Regions from separate parts of the Arthrobacter sp. FW305-BF8 genome, predicted to be linked through region 1. Evidence: predicted binding sites of a transcription regulator. Region 1 holds the regulator's gene; the other holds the start of a gene.
What was found. Region 1 encodes HrcA, which represses chaperone genes, less so after heat shock. Its sites were predicted from a motif close to TTNGCACTCGNNNNNNNCGAGTGCNAA; they were not measured.
Positions count from the first base shown of each region.

Region 2: a site for HrcA is predicted at 1,997-2,023, ahead of groES (co-chaperone GroES). Genes of this name have one in related genera too.

Region 1 is NZ_CP084561.1:2,735,283-2,740,512, reverse strand. It holds gene LFT45_RS12190 (DUF4870 domain-containing protein) at 63-482, opposite strand; gene LFT45_RS12185 (DUF3097 domain-containing protein) at 621-1,475, opposite strand; gene hrcA (heat-inducible transcriptional repressor HrcA) at 1,688-2,701, shown strand; gene dnaJ (molecular chaperone DnaJ) at 2,760-3,887, shown strand; gene LFT45_RS12170 (16S rRNA (uracil(1498)-N(3))-methyltransferase) at 3,890-4,660, shown strand; gene LFT45_RS12165 (GerMN domain-containing protein) at 4,758-5,230, opposite strand, start outside.
Region 2 is NZ_CP084561.1:3,432,529-3,437,758, reverse strand. It holds gene LFT45_RS15465 (shikimate 5-dehydrogenase) at 1-200, shown strand, start outside; gene LFT45_RS15460 (class I SAM-dependent methyltransferase) at 220-1,461, opposite strand; gene LFT45_RS15455 (hypothetical protein) at 1,534-1,950, shown strand; gene groES (co-chaperone GroES) at 2,180-2,473, shown strand; gene groL (chaperonin GroEL) at 2,558-4,168, shown strand; gene LFT45_RS15440 (acyltransferase family protein) at 4,352-5,230, shown strand, end outside.

The DNA.
Region 1 (5,230 bases):
AATATCCCTGGGGAATTGGGCTGGAAGTGACCCCGCGTTGCTGTCTGGTTATTCCAGCGCGGTTACTTGATCCAGCGGAGGTTGTACGGGTACCGGTGCGGCTGGCCCTTGTTGACGTGGACACCGGCGGACACCGCGAAGCAGGTCAGCGCAATCCAGATGAGTGTGGCCAGGACGGCGAACAGATTGCCGACGACCGGAAGCAGCACCAGGAGGTTGGCCACGAAGGCCGCAATCGTCGCCGGCAGCGTGAAGTTGAGGGCTTCCTTGGACTCCTGCGCGGTGAACGGGCCGCGGTCGCGGAAGATGAGGTAAATCAGCAGGGCCGGAACACAGCCGAGAATGCCGCCGAAGTGCGCCAGGGTGGCCCACTGCCGGTCCTCGCCGGCGGTCAGCGGAAGCGCATTGGCCGGAACGCCATGGTACTGGGGCAGGTCCTGGCCGGACTGTGTGTCCCTGCGGTCGCGAGCGTCTTGTGCCACGGTGTCTTCCTTAAGCTTGCGTTGGTGCGATAGTGCCTTGGCGCCGGGGCCGCAGTGCGGTGCCGCCGTACCAAGGATACCGGGCCGTAGGGGCAATCGTGGGCTCAACGCTGAATCCGGGGAGCGTAGCGATAGGAATTAGGGCACTGTTAGAAAATCGATGACCTCTTCCACCCGGCCCAGCAGGGCGGGCTCAAGGTCGGCGTAGGTGCGCACGGCGCCGAGAAGTTTCTGCCAGCCGAGGCCGATGTCCTCCTTGGTCTCGTGCGGCCAGCCGAAGGCGGTGAGGATACCGGTCTTCCAGTCCGTGCCGCGCGGTACAACGGGCCACTGCGGAATGCCCAGCACCGACGGGCGGATCGCCTGCCAGACGTCGACGTACGGGTGGCCGACGATCAGTACGTTTCCGGCGGCGCCGGGGGACGCCATCACGGCGTCGGCAATCCTGGACTCCTTGGAATTTGGGACCAGATGGTCCACCAGAACGCCCAGCCTGCGGCCGGGGCCGGGGCGGAAGGACGCAACGGCCGCCGTCAGGTCATCGATGCCGTGCAGGGGTTCAACGACGATGCCCTCCACCCGGAGGTCGTCGCCCCAGACTTTTTCCACGAGTTCGGCATCGTGCTTGCCTTCAACCCAGATCCGGCTGGCCTTGGCCACCTGGGCGCGCTGCCCTTCCACCCGCACCGAACCCGACGCCGTCCGTCCGGCCGTGCCCGATCCCGCGGGCTTCGCCTTGGGCGCCGGAGGCATCAGGCGGATCGGCTGGCCGTCCAGGAGGAATCCGAAGCCAAGCTTGAAGGACCGGGATTTTCCGCGGCGGTCTTCGAGCGCCACCACGTGCATGCCGCCGGATTTCTCCACCCGGGTCACTGCGCCCACCCAGCCGGACTGGACGTCCTCCAGCACCATGCCGCGCTCCACCGGCACCTCGGGCAGGCTGTTCTTGGCAGGCGCTGCGATCTCCTGCGGGCCCCAGGTCTGGTACTGCATTCGTTCACCGCTTTGTATTCGGAAGGAGCCGCTCCGGCCGCGGGCGTGCCGCCGGGGGACAGGCGTCCGGAATTTCGCCCGGAGCGGTACCAATGCTAACAACGCGGCGACTCATATTAGACTTGTTAGCACTTAGGCATGTCGAGTGCTAACCACAGCGTTGACGGGCAGGAACAACGCCCGGCGCGGTAACGGCCAAAAGGAGGTGGACTGTGAGCGAACCACGGAAGCTTGAGGTGCTGCGCGCCATCGTGGAGGACTATGTCCATTCCCGCGAACCTGTCGGCTCCAAGGCCCTGGTGGAACGGCACCATCTGGGCGTTTCCAGCGCCACCATCCGCAACGACATGGCGGCACTGGAGGATGAGGGCCTCATCACGGCCCCGCACACCAGCGCAGGCAGGATTCCCACGGACAAGGGTTACCGCCTGTTCGTCGACCAGATCTCGGCGGTCAAGCCGCTCTCCCCGGCGGAGAAGCGCGCCATCCAGACCCTGCTCGAGGGGTCCGAGGACCTCGACGACGTCCTGGACCGGACGGCCCGGCTCCTGTCCCAGCTGACCAACCAGGTCGCCGTCGTGCAGTACCCGCACCTGAGCCGGGCCGTGGTCCGGCACATCGAATTTGTGCTGCTGGCCCCGCGGAAGGTGCTGATCGTGCTGATCGCAGACTCCGGCAAGGTTGACCAGCGCGTCGTCGACGCCGGACAGGACCTGTCAGACGACACTCTTGCCGCCCTGCGCACCCGGTTCATGACCGGTGTGGCCGGAACGCCGGTGGCCATCCTGCCCCAGCATCTGGCCGCCGTCGTGGCCGGCTGCACGCCGGCCGAACGTTCCGTTGCCATGGCCCTCGGCAAGGGGCTGGAGGGCCTGGCCCACAACAGCCGGGAGGACCGGATGGTCCTGGCCGGAACGGCCAACCTGGCGCGGTCCAACGTGGACTTCCCGCTCAGCATAGGACCTGTCCTTGAGGCCCTCGAGGAGCAGGTGGTTATGCTGCGGCTCCTGAGCGACATGGCACAGGACCCGCGCGGCGTGGCCGTCAGCATTGGCCGCGAAAACCCCTACGACGGGCTGGCCGAGGCCTCAGTGGTGGCCACGGGCTACGGCCCCGACGCCACCGCCAAGGTGGGCATACTGGGCCCTACCCGGATGGACTATCCCACCACCATGGCCGCCGTGCGCGCGGTGGCCCGCTATCTTTCGAGGATTCTGGGCCCGTGACCGCACGCCCCGGACATCCCCTGACAACAGGCAGTACAACGAGGAAGAGATACGAACTTTGAGCAGCCACTACGACGTTCTTGGAGTCTCCGCGGAAGCCACCGGCGAGGAGATCAAAAAGGCCTACCGCAAGCTGGCCCGTTCGCTTCACCCGGACGTCAACCCCGGGGAAGACGCCGCCGAACGGTTCAAGGCCGTCACCCACGCCTATGAGGTGCTGTCCGATCCGCAGAAGCGCAGGGTCTACGACACCACCGGCAACGAGAACGGCACGGACAATGGCTTTGGCGGCGGCGGTTATGCCGGCCAGGGATTCGCGTTCCAGGACATCTTCGACACCTTCTTCGGCGCCGGTGGCACCTCCGGCCCCGCGTCCCGCGTCCGCCGCGGACAGGACGCGCTCATCAGCGTGCGGATCGACTTGCGTGATGCCGTCTTCGGCGTCAACAAGAAGCTGGAAGTGGACACGGCCGTCACCTGTCCCACCTGCGAAGGGTCCTGCTGCCGCGAGGGCAGCCACCCGGAACGCTGCGACATCTGCGGCGGCAGCGGCCAGGTGCAGCGGGCGGTCCGTTCCATCCTCGGCCAGGTCATGACCGCCGCCCCCTGCGGCTCGTGCGAGGGCTTCGGCACGGTCATCAAGGACCCCTGCAACGAGTGCAGCGGCCAGGGCCGCATCCGCAGCCGCCGCTCCCTGACCATCAAGGTCCCGGCCGGTGTGGCCACCGGAACGCGGATCCAGCTCTCCGGCCAGGGCGAGGCCGGCCCGGCGGGCGGGCCGTCCGGCGACCTCTACGTGGAAATCCGCGTCAACAACGACCCCACGTATGTCCGTGAGGGCGACGATCTCCACGCGACGCTCAACATTCCCATGACCGCCGCCGCCCTCGGCACGGAACTGAGCCTGGAAACCTTCGACGGCAAGCAGGAGATCGACGTCAAGGCGGGCACACAGTCCGGCGAGATCATCACCCTCCGCGGCCTCGGCGTCACCCACCTGCGCGGCTACGGCCGCGGTGACCTCAGGGTTCACCTGCAGGTGGAAACGCCGTCCAAGCTCGACCCCGCCCAGGAGGACCTGCTGCGGCAGCTGGCCAAGCTCCGCGGCGAGCAGTTCTCCGAGGGCAAGCTCGCAGCCGGCGGCGGCGTCTTCGCCAAGCTGCGGGACCGCCTCGGTAACCTGTAGCGGTGAGCAACCCCGTATTCTTCACCCCGGCCGGCGCGCTGGACAGCACTGTTCCCGGTTCGGTGTTCGTCCTGGACGGTGCCGAGGCCCGGCACGCAGTCACCGTGAAGCGCCTGGCGGTGGGGGAGCAGGTTGACATTGCCGACGGCGCCGGCAAACGCATCACCGGAACCGTGACGGAAGCCGCCCCCGCCGAGCTGACGGTCGAATGCACCTCCGTCAATGTGGAACCGCGGCCGGGCATCCGCCTCGTTCTGGTGCAGGCCCTCGCCAAGGGCGACCGGGACGAGTTGGCGATCGAAACCGCCACCGAACTGGGCATCGACGCGGTGATTCCGTGGCAGTCGGAACGCTCCATCGTCCGCTGGAAGGGTGAGCGGGCGGCCAAGGCGCACGGCAAGTGGCAGTCGGCCGTCACGGCCGCCGCCAAGCAGGCACGCCGCGCCTGGATCCCCGAGGTAAGGCCCGCCGTCGACACCCAGGCGCTGGCCAGGGAAGTGGCGGAAGCCGGCCTTGCCGTGATTCTGCACGAGGACGCGGTGACGCCGCTGCGGCGGGTCCTGGGCAAGTGGTCGGAGGAGCGCCGGGAGGCGTCGGACCCGGGCGAGGTCCTCCTCATCGTTGGTCCCGAAGGGGGCATCAGCCCCCGTGAGGTCACCAGGCTGTGCAGCGCCGGGGCGGTAACGGCGCTGCTGGGACCGCACGTCCTGCGGTCATCGACGGCGGGACCCGCCGGCGTCGTGGTTGCCAGCGACGTCCTCGGCCGCTGGTAAGTCCAGACCGCTGGTAAGCCCAGACCGCTGGTAAGTCCGGACCGCTGGTAACTTCAGCCGAACGCTTCGCTGACGGGACCGCTAGCGAACTGTGAACTTAGCGAACCGTGAAACCCCGTGAGTCCACGTTGAGTTCGTCCTCAGGCTTGCCTGGGCCGGTCTGGGAGACGCGAACCTCGTAGTTGCCGGGCGCGAGGTTGACCGTGATGCCGAAAACCCCGGAGCTGGCGGGATCCGCTGCGGCCACGGCTTCCCCGGTCAGATAGCTTTCCTTGTCGCCGTTGTCCTGGACCTTGAGGATTCGCCAGTGCAGTTTGCCGTTGGGGACGGTGCTTCGTCCGGCGATCTTGACCCGTCCGTCGCTGACTTCGGTGCCCTGCTGCGGATCGATGATCCACACCGGTGCCACCATTCCGGCGCTGCGGGACGTGGGCGCACCGAGCTTCACGTGCTTGAACGCCAGGTAATCGGTGTGCCCGTCCACCAGGATGACCACCTCGATCTGCTGGCCTGAGTCGATCAGGCCCGAGCTGGCCCCGGCGGCCGTTGCGGTGTAGACCAGTTGCTGGA
Region 2 (5,230 bases), 700 kb from region 1:
CCGCCAAGATCGTCTTCGACGTCGTGGCGCTGCCGGCAGAAACACCGCTCATCAAGGCGGCGCGGGCGGCCGGCAAGCAGGTCATCACCGGAGCGGAGGTGGCCACGATTCAGGCGCTGGAGCAGTTTGTGCTGTACACGGGAATCCGCCCCACCGAGGAGCAGGTCCGCGACGCCGAAGCGTTCGTCCGCGCCCAGTAAGCCCTGTAGCAGCCAGCGGTTACACGGGCTCCACGGAGACAGCCACTCTTTCTTCCCCGATCCGGGTGAGGACCAGGGTGGCTGTCTTCTTGGCTGCGCCCTTGCCGCCGGCTTTACCCGCCCCCTTGCCTGCCGGCAGTAGCTGCCTGCGCAGCTCCTCAGGAGTGACGGACGTGCCGCGCTTCTTGATGTCCAGCACGCCGACGCCGTTCTCCCGGACCCAGGCTTTGAGCGCCTTGACGTTGTACGGCATGACTTCCAGAACCCGGTAGGCCCGGGCGTACGGCGTGTCCACCAGCTCCGGGGCGCAAATGTAGGCGATGTGCTCGTCCACGAGGTGGCCGCCCAGTCCGAGGGCGAGGTCTGCCACGAGCCCGGCGCGGATGACGGCGCCGTCCGGCTCGAACAGGAAACCCTCCACCGGGCCAACCGGGGCCACGGGTCCGGCGTCGAACTCCTCCCCGCTGGTGAGTTCGGCGGCGCCCTCTGCACCGATGACCAGGGCGGCCCGGCGGATGCCCGGGCGGGCCACGGCGTTGAACCACAGCGTGACTTCCGTCACGTCGCCGTTCACCGAGACCCACTGTGCCTCGCAGCCGGCAGGCACCGACTCGTGCGGCATGCCGGGGCCCATCTTGACGCCGACGGCGCGCCCGGCGGCGGCCAGCGACTCCACGAAGGACAGCGGCGGAGAGAACGCCTCGGGGTCCCAGATCCGCTTGGTGCCGGACGTGGTGGTGGTGCGCCGGGCGGGGTCCAGCCAGACGCCGGCCCCGTCCTCCAGCTCCACGGACGTTGCGTCCGAATGGACCACCGTGGCGTGGGGAAAGGGAATGAGGTTGATCGTGGCGCAGGCGGCGGTGGTCTCGTCGACCTCCACGGCGGTCACGGCGATGTCCAGGGATGCCAGGGCCATGGCGTCCGCGCCGAGGCCGCAGCCGAGGTCCGCAACGTGGCTGACGCCAGCCTGGGCAAAGCGCTGGGCGTGCCTGGCAGCGACGTTGAGCCGGGTGGCCTGCTCCAGGCCGGCCTGGGTGAAGAGCATCTGCCGGGCAAACTCACCGAACTTGGCCTCGGCCCTGGTCCGGAGCCGTGACTGTGTCAGGACGGCGGACACGAGTTCGGGGGAGTGGCCGCCCTTGCGGAGGCTTGAGTTGAGGCTGAAGGAGTCGTCTTCCCGGTAGGGTCCGAGCGAGGCCAGCAGCTCCCATCCTTCTTCGGTTAGGAGCGGGGCGATCTGGTCCTGCGGTGCTTCAGACATGGGATCAAGCCTAGTGGAGCGGCCGCCCGTGCTCTTCCCGATCGGCCTGCTCTTCCCGATAGGGTGGTCTGAATGGAATCCAGCGCAACGCCAACCCCAGGTCAGTCCGATTCAGGTCAGCCCGAAAGCACCGGCCCCGGTCCGGCACAGCATAGCCGCCTGGTCCGGTACGCACGTCCGGTGCTGATCGCCGGAGCCGTTGCCGCCGTCGTCTGTCTTGTCCTGCTGGTGATCATCTTCCTGCTGGATTCCTTCAATGCCACCGTCTACTCGGTGGGCGGCAAGAACATCAGCGACGCCACTGAGGAAGCCCGGCAGATCCGGGACCTGTACCTGGGGGCGCGCGTTGGCGGCATCGTGGCGCTCATCGTGTCGGTCGTGACCGCGGCGGCGGCCGCCGTCGTGCTTGTCCGCGAACAGCGGAAAGCCGGGGACGAAGAGGCCGACGGCGGCCCGGACCTGGGGTTCGACGACCTCGCCGGGCGCTGAACCGCCCGCCGAAATCGGGTCCGTGCGGGTTACGGCGGATGAAATTCTGGCACTCACCTTGACCGAGTGCTAACCCCTTACATAGAGTCATCATTAGCACTCTCCCTAGGAGGGTGCTAACACACGAAGAGCTGCCAGCCTGGCTGCTGCCGGCACCGCGACGACGGTCTGCCGCCACGGCGCAACAGTTTTTACTGTCCATGAATTTTGACGAAAAGGAGAGGTCCGAGTGTCGGTCTCTATTAAGCCTCTTGAGGATCGTATTGTTGTCCGCCCGCTCGAAGCCGAGCAGACCACGGCTTCCGGCCTGGTCATTCCGGACTCCGCCCAGGAGAAGCCGCAGGAAGGCGAAGTTGTTGCAGTAGGCCCCGGCCGCTTCGAAGATGGCAACCGCGTACCGGTCGACGTAGCTGTTGGCGACGTCGTCATCTACTCCAAGTACGGCGGAACCGAAGTCAAGACCGGCGGCACCGAGTACCTCGTGCTCTCCGCCCGCGACGTTCTGGCGATCGTCGTTAAGTAACTCTTTGGATCCCCGTGCCGCTGCCCGAGTCTGATTCTGTCGGACCGGGCGGCTGCGCGGGGTTCTGTCTTGAAAGGACAAACCATGGCAAAGCAGCTTGCGTTTAACGACGCTGCCCGCCGGTCGCTTGAAGCCGGCATCGACAAGCTCGCCAACACGGTTAAGGTGACGCTTGGTCCCCGCGGCCGCAACGTCGTGCTGGACAAGAAGTGGGGCGCCCCCACCATCACCAACGACGGCGTGACCATCGCCCGGGAAGTCGAACTGGACGACCCGTACGAGAACCTTGGCGCCCAGCTGGCCAAGGAAGTCGCCACCAAGACGAATGACGTCGCCGGTGACGGCACCACCACCGCAACCGTGCTCGCCCAGGCACTGGTCAAGGAAGGCCTGCGCAATGTTGCCGCCGGCGCCGCTCCTGGCCAGATCAAGCGCGGCATCGAGGTCTCTGTCGAGGCCATCGCAGCGCGCCTGCTGGAGAACGCCCGTCCCGTCGAGGGCACCCAGGTGGCCAACGTTGCCGCCATTTCCGCGCAGAGCGACGAGGTTGGCGAGCTGCTCGCCGAGGCATTCGGCAAGGTCGGCAAGGATGGTGTGATCACCATCGAGGAATCCTCCACCACGCAGACCGAGCTGGCGCTGACCGAGGGCATGCAGTTCGACAAGGGCTACCTGTCCCCGTACTTCATCACCGACACCGAGCGCCAGGAAGCCGTCCTCGAGGACGCCCTTATCCTGATCAACCAGGGCAAGATCTCCTCGGTGCAGGAATTCCTGCCGCTGCTGGAGAAGGCGCTGCAGAGCTCCAAGCCGCTGTTCATCATCGCCGAGGACGTCGACGGCGAGGCCCTGTCCACGCTGATCGTCAACCGCATCCGCGGCACCCTGAACGTGGTTGCCGTCAAGGCTCCGGGCTTCGGTGACCGCCGCAAGGCCATGCTGCAGGACATCGCGACGCTGACAGGCGCCCAGGTTGTGTCCCCGGAACTGGGCCTGAGCCTGGACTCCGTTGGCCTCGAGGTGCTGGGTACCGCCCGCCGCATCACGGTGACCAAGGACAACACCACCATCGTCGACGGCGCAGGTTCGGCCGAGGACGTTGCAGCACGCGTTGCGCAGCTGCGCGCCGAGCTGACCCGCACCGATTCCGACTGGGACCGGGAAAAGCTGCAGGAACGCCTGGCCAAGCTGGCCGGCGGCATCGGCGTGATCAAGGTCGGCGCAGCCACCGAGGTTGAGCTGAAGGAAAAGAAGCACCGCATCGAAGATGCAGTGTCCTCCACCCGCGCCGCCCTCGAAGAAGGCATCGTGGCCGGTGGCGGTTCCGCCCTGATCCACGCGCTGAAGGCGCTCGACGAGGACCCGGCCGTCACGGCACTCGAAGGTGACGCGGCTGCCGCCGTCGGCATCGTCCGCCGTGCCCTGGTCCAGCCGCTGCGCTGGATCGCCCAGAACGCCGGCCACGACGGCTACGTTGTGACCGCACGGGTTGCCGAGCAGGACAACAACCACGGCTTCAACGCCAAGTCCGGCGAGTACGAGGATCTGATCGCGGCGGGCGTCATTGACCCCGTCAAGGTCACCCGTGCCGCTCTTCGCAACGCAGCCTCCATCGCTGCGCTGGTGCTCACCACCGAAACCCTCGTGGCTGACAAGCCGGCCGAGGAAGACGAGCACGCAGGCCACAGCCACTAGGCTGCAGCCCGCCCTCGCGGCTTCACAAGAAGGCCCGTCCAGCAGCCGCTGGGCGGGCCTTCTTGGCGTTTTCTGTGGCGTTTCCCCAGTTGAGACGGGGATCACATCCAGCGCGTCAGATTGGTCTGAAAAATCACGAAACGGTAACGTGGTTACTTTGTGCTGCCGTTTGAGGGGTTATTTGTGCCAAAAACCAAGGAACACACCCAAGAGCCACGGGTTGCCCGGCTGAAGGCCAAACCGGGCTACCGTCCCGAGGTCCAGGGGCTTCGCGCCCTCGCGGTGCTCATGGTGGTCACGTACCACGTGTGGCTTGGCCGGGTTTCCGGCGGCGTGGATATCTTCCTCCTCATCTCGGCATTCCTGCTGACCATGTCCTTCGTCCGCAAGGTGGAGAAGGGCACGCCGCTGCGCCTCGTGAGCCACTGGCTGCACCTCTCCAAGCGGCTGATCCCGGCCGCCGTCGTGGTGATCCTGGGTGTGCTGGCCGGAACCTGGCTGGTCCTGCCGCAGAGCCGCTGGCCCGACGTCCTCGACGAGGCCTGGGCATCGCTCCTCTACGGGCAGAACTGGCTGCTGGCCAACACAGCAGTGGACTACTACGCGCAGGACCACTCCGGAGCCAGCCCCCTCCAGCATTTCTGGTCGCTGTCCATCCAGGGCCAGGTCTTCATTCTCTGGCCGCTCATCTTCGCTGGCTCCGCCCTGGTGTGGCGGCTGCTGCGGGCCCGCCGGGATGTCAGCTACCGGACCGTCCTGATGGTTGCCTTCGGCGGCATCTTCATCGCTTCCCTGCTGTACTCCATCGATCAGACGGCCGGCAACCAGGCCTACGCCTACTTCGATACGCGCACCCGGTTGTGGGAGTTCGCGCTGGGATCGCTGCTGGCACTGGTGCTGCCCTACCTGAAGCCGAGGAAGGCGCTGCGCGTCGTGCTGGGCTGGGCCGGGCTCGCCGCCATGATCTCCTGCGGGCTGCTGCTCACCGTTGACCGGTCCTTCCCGGGCTTCATTGCGCTGTGGCCCACTCTGGCCGCGGCTGCCATCATCGTGGCTGGTCAA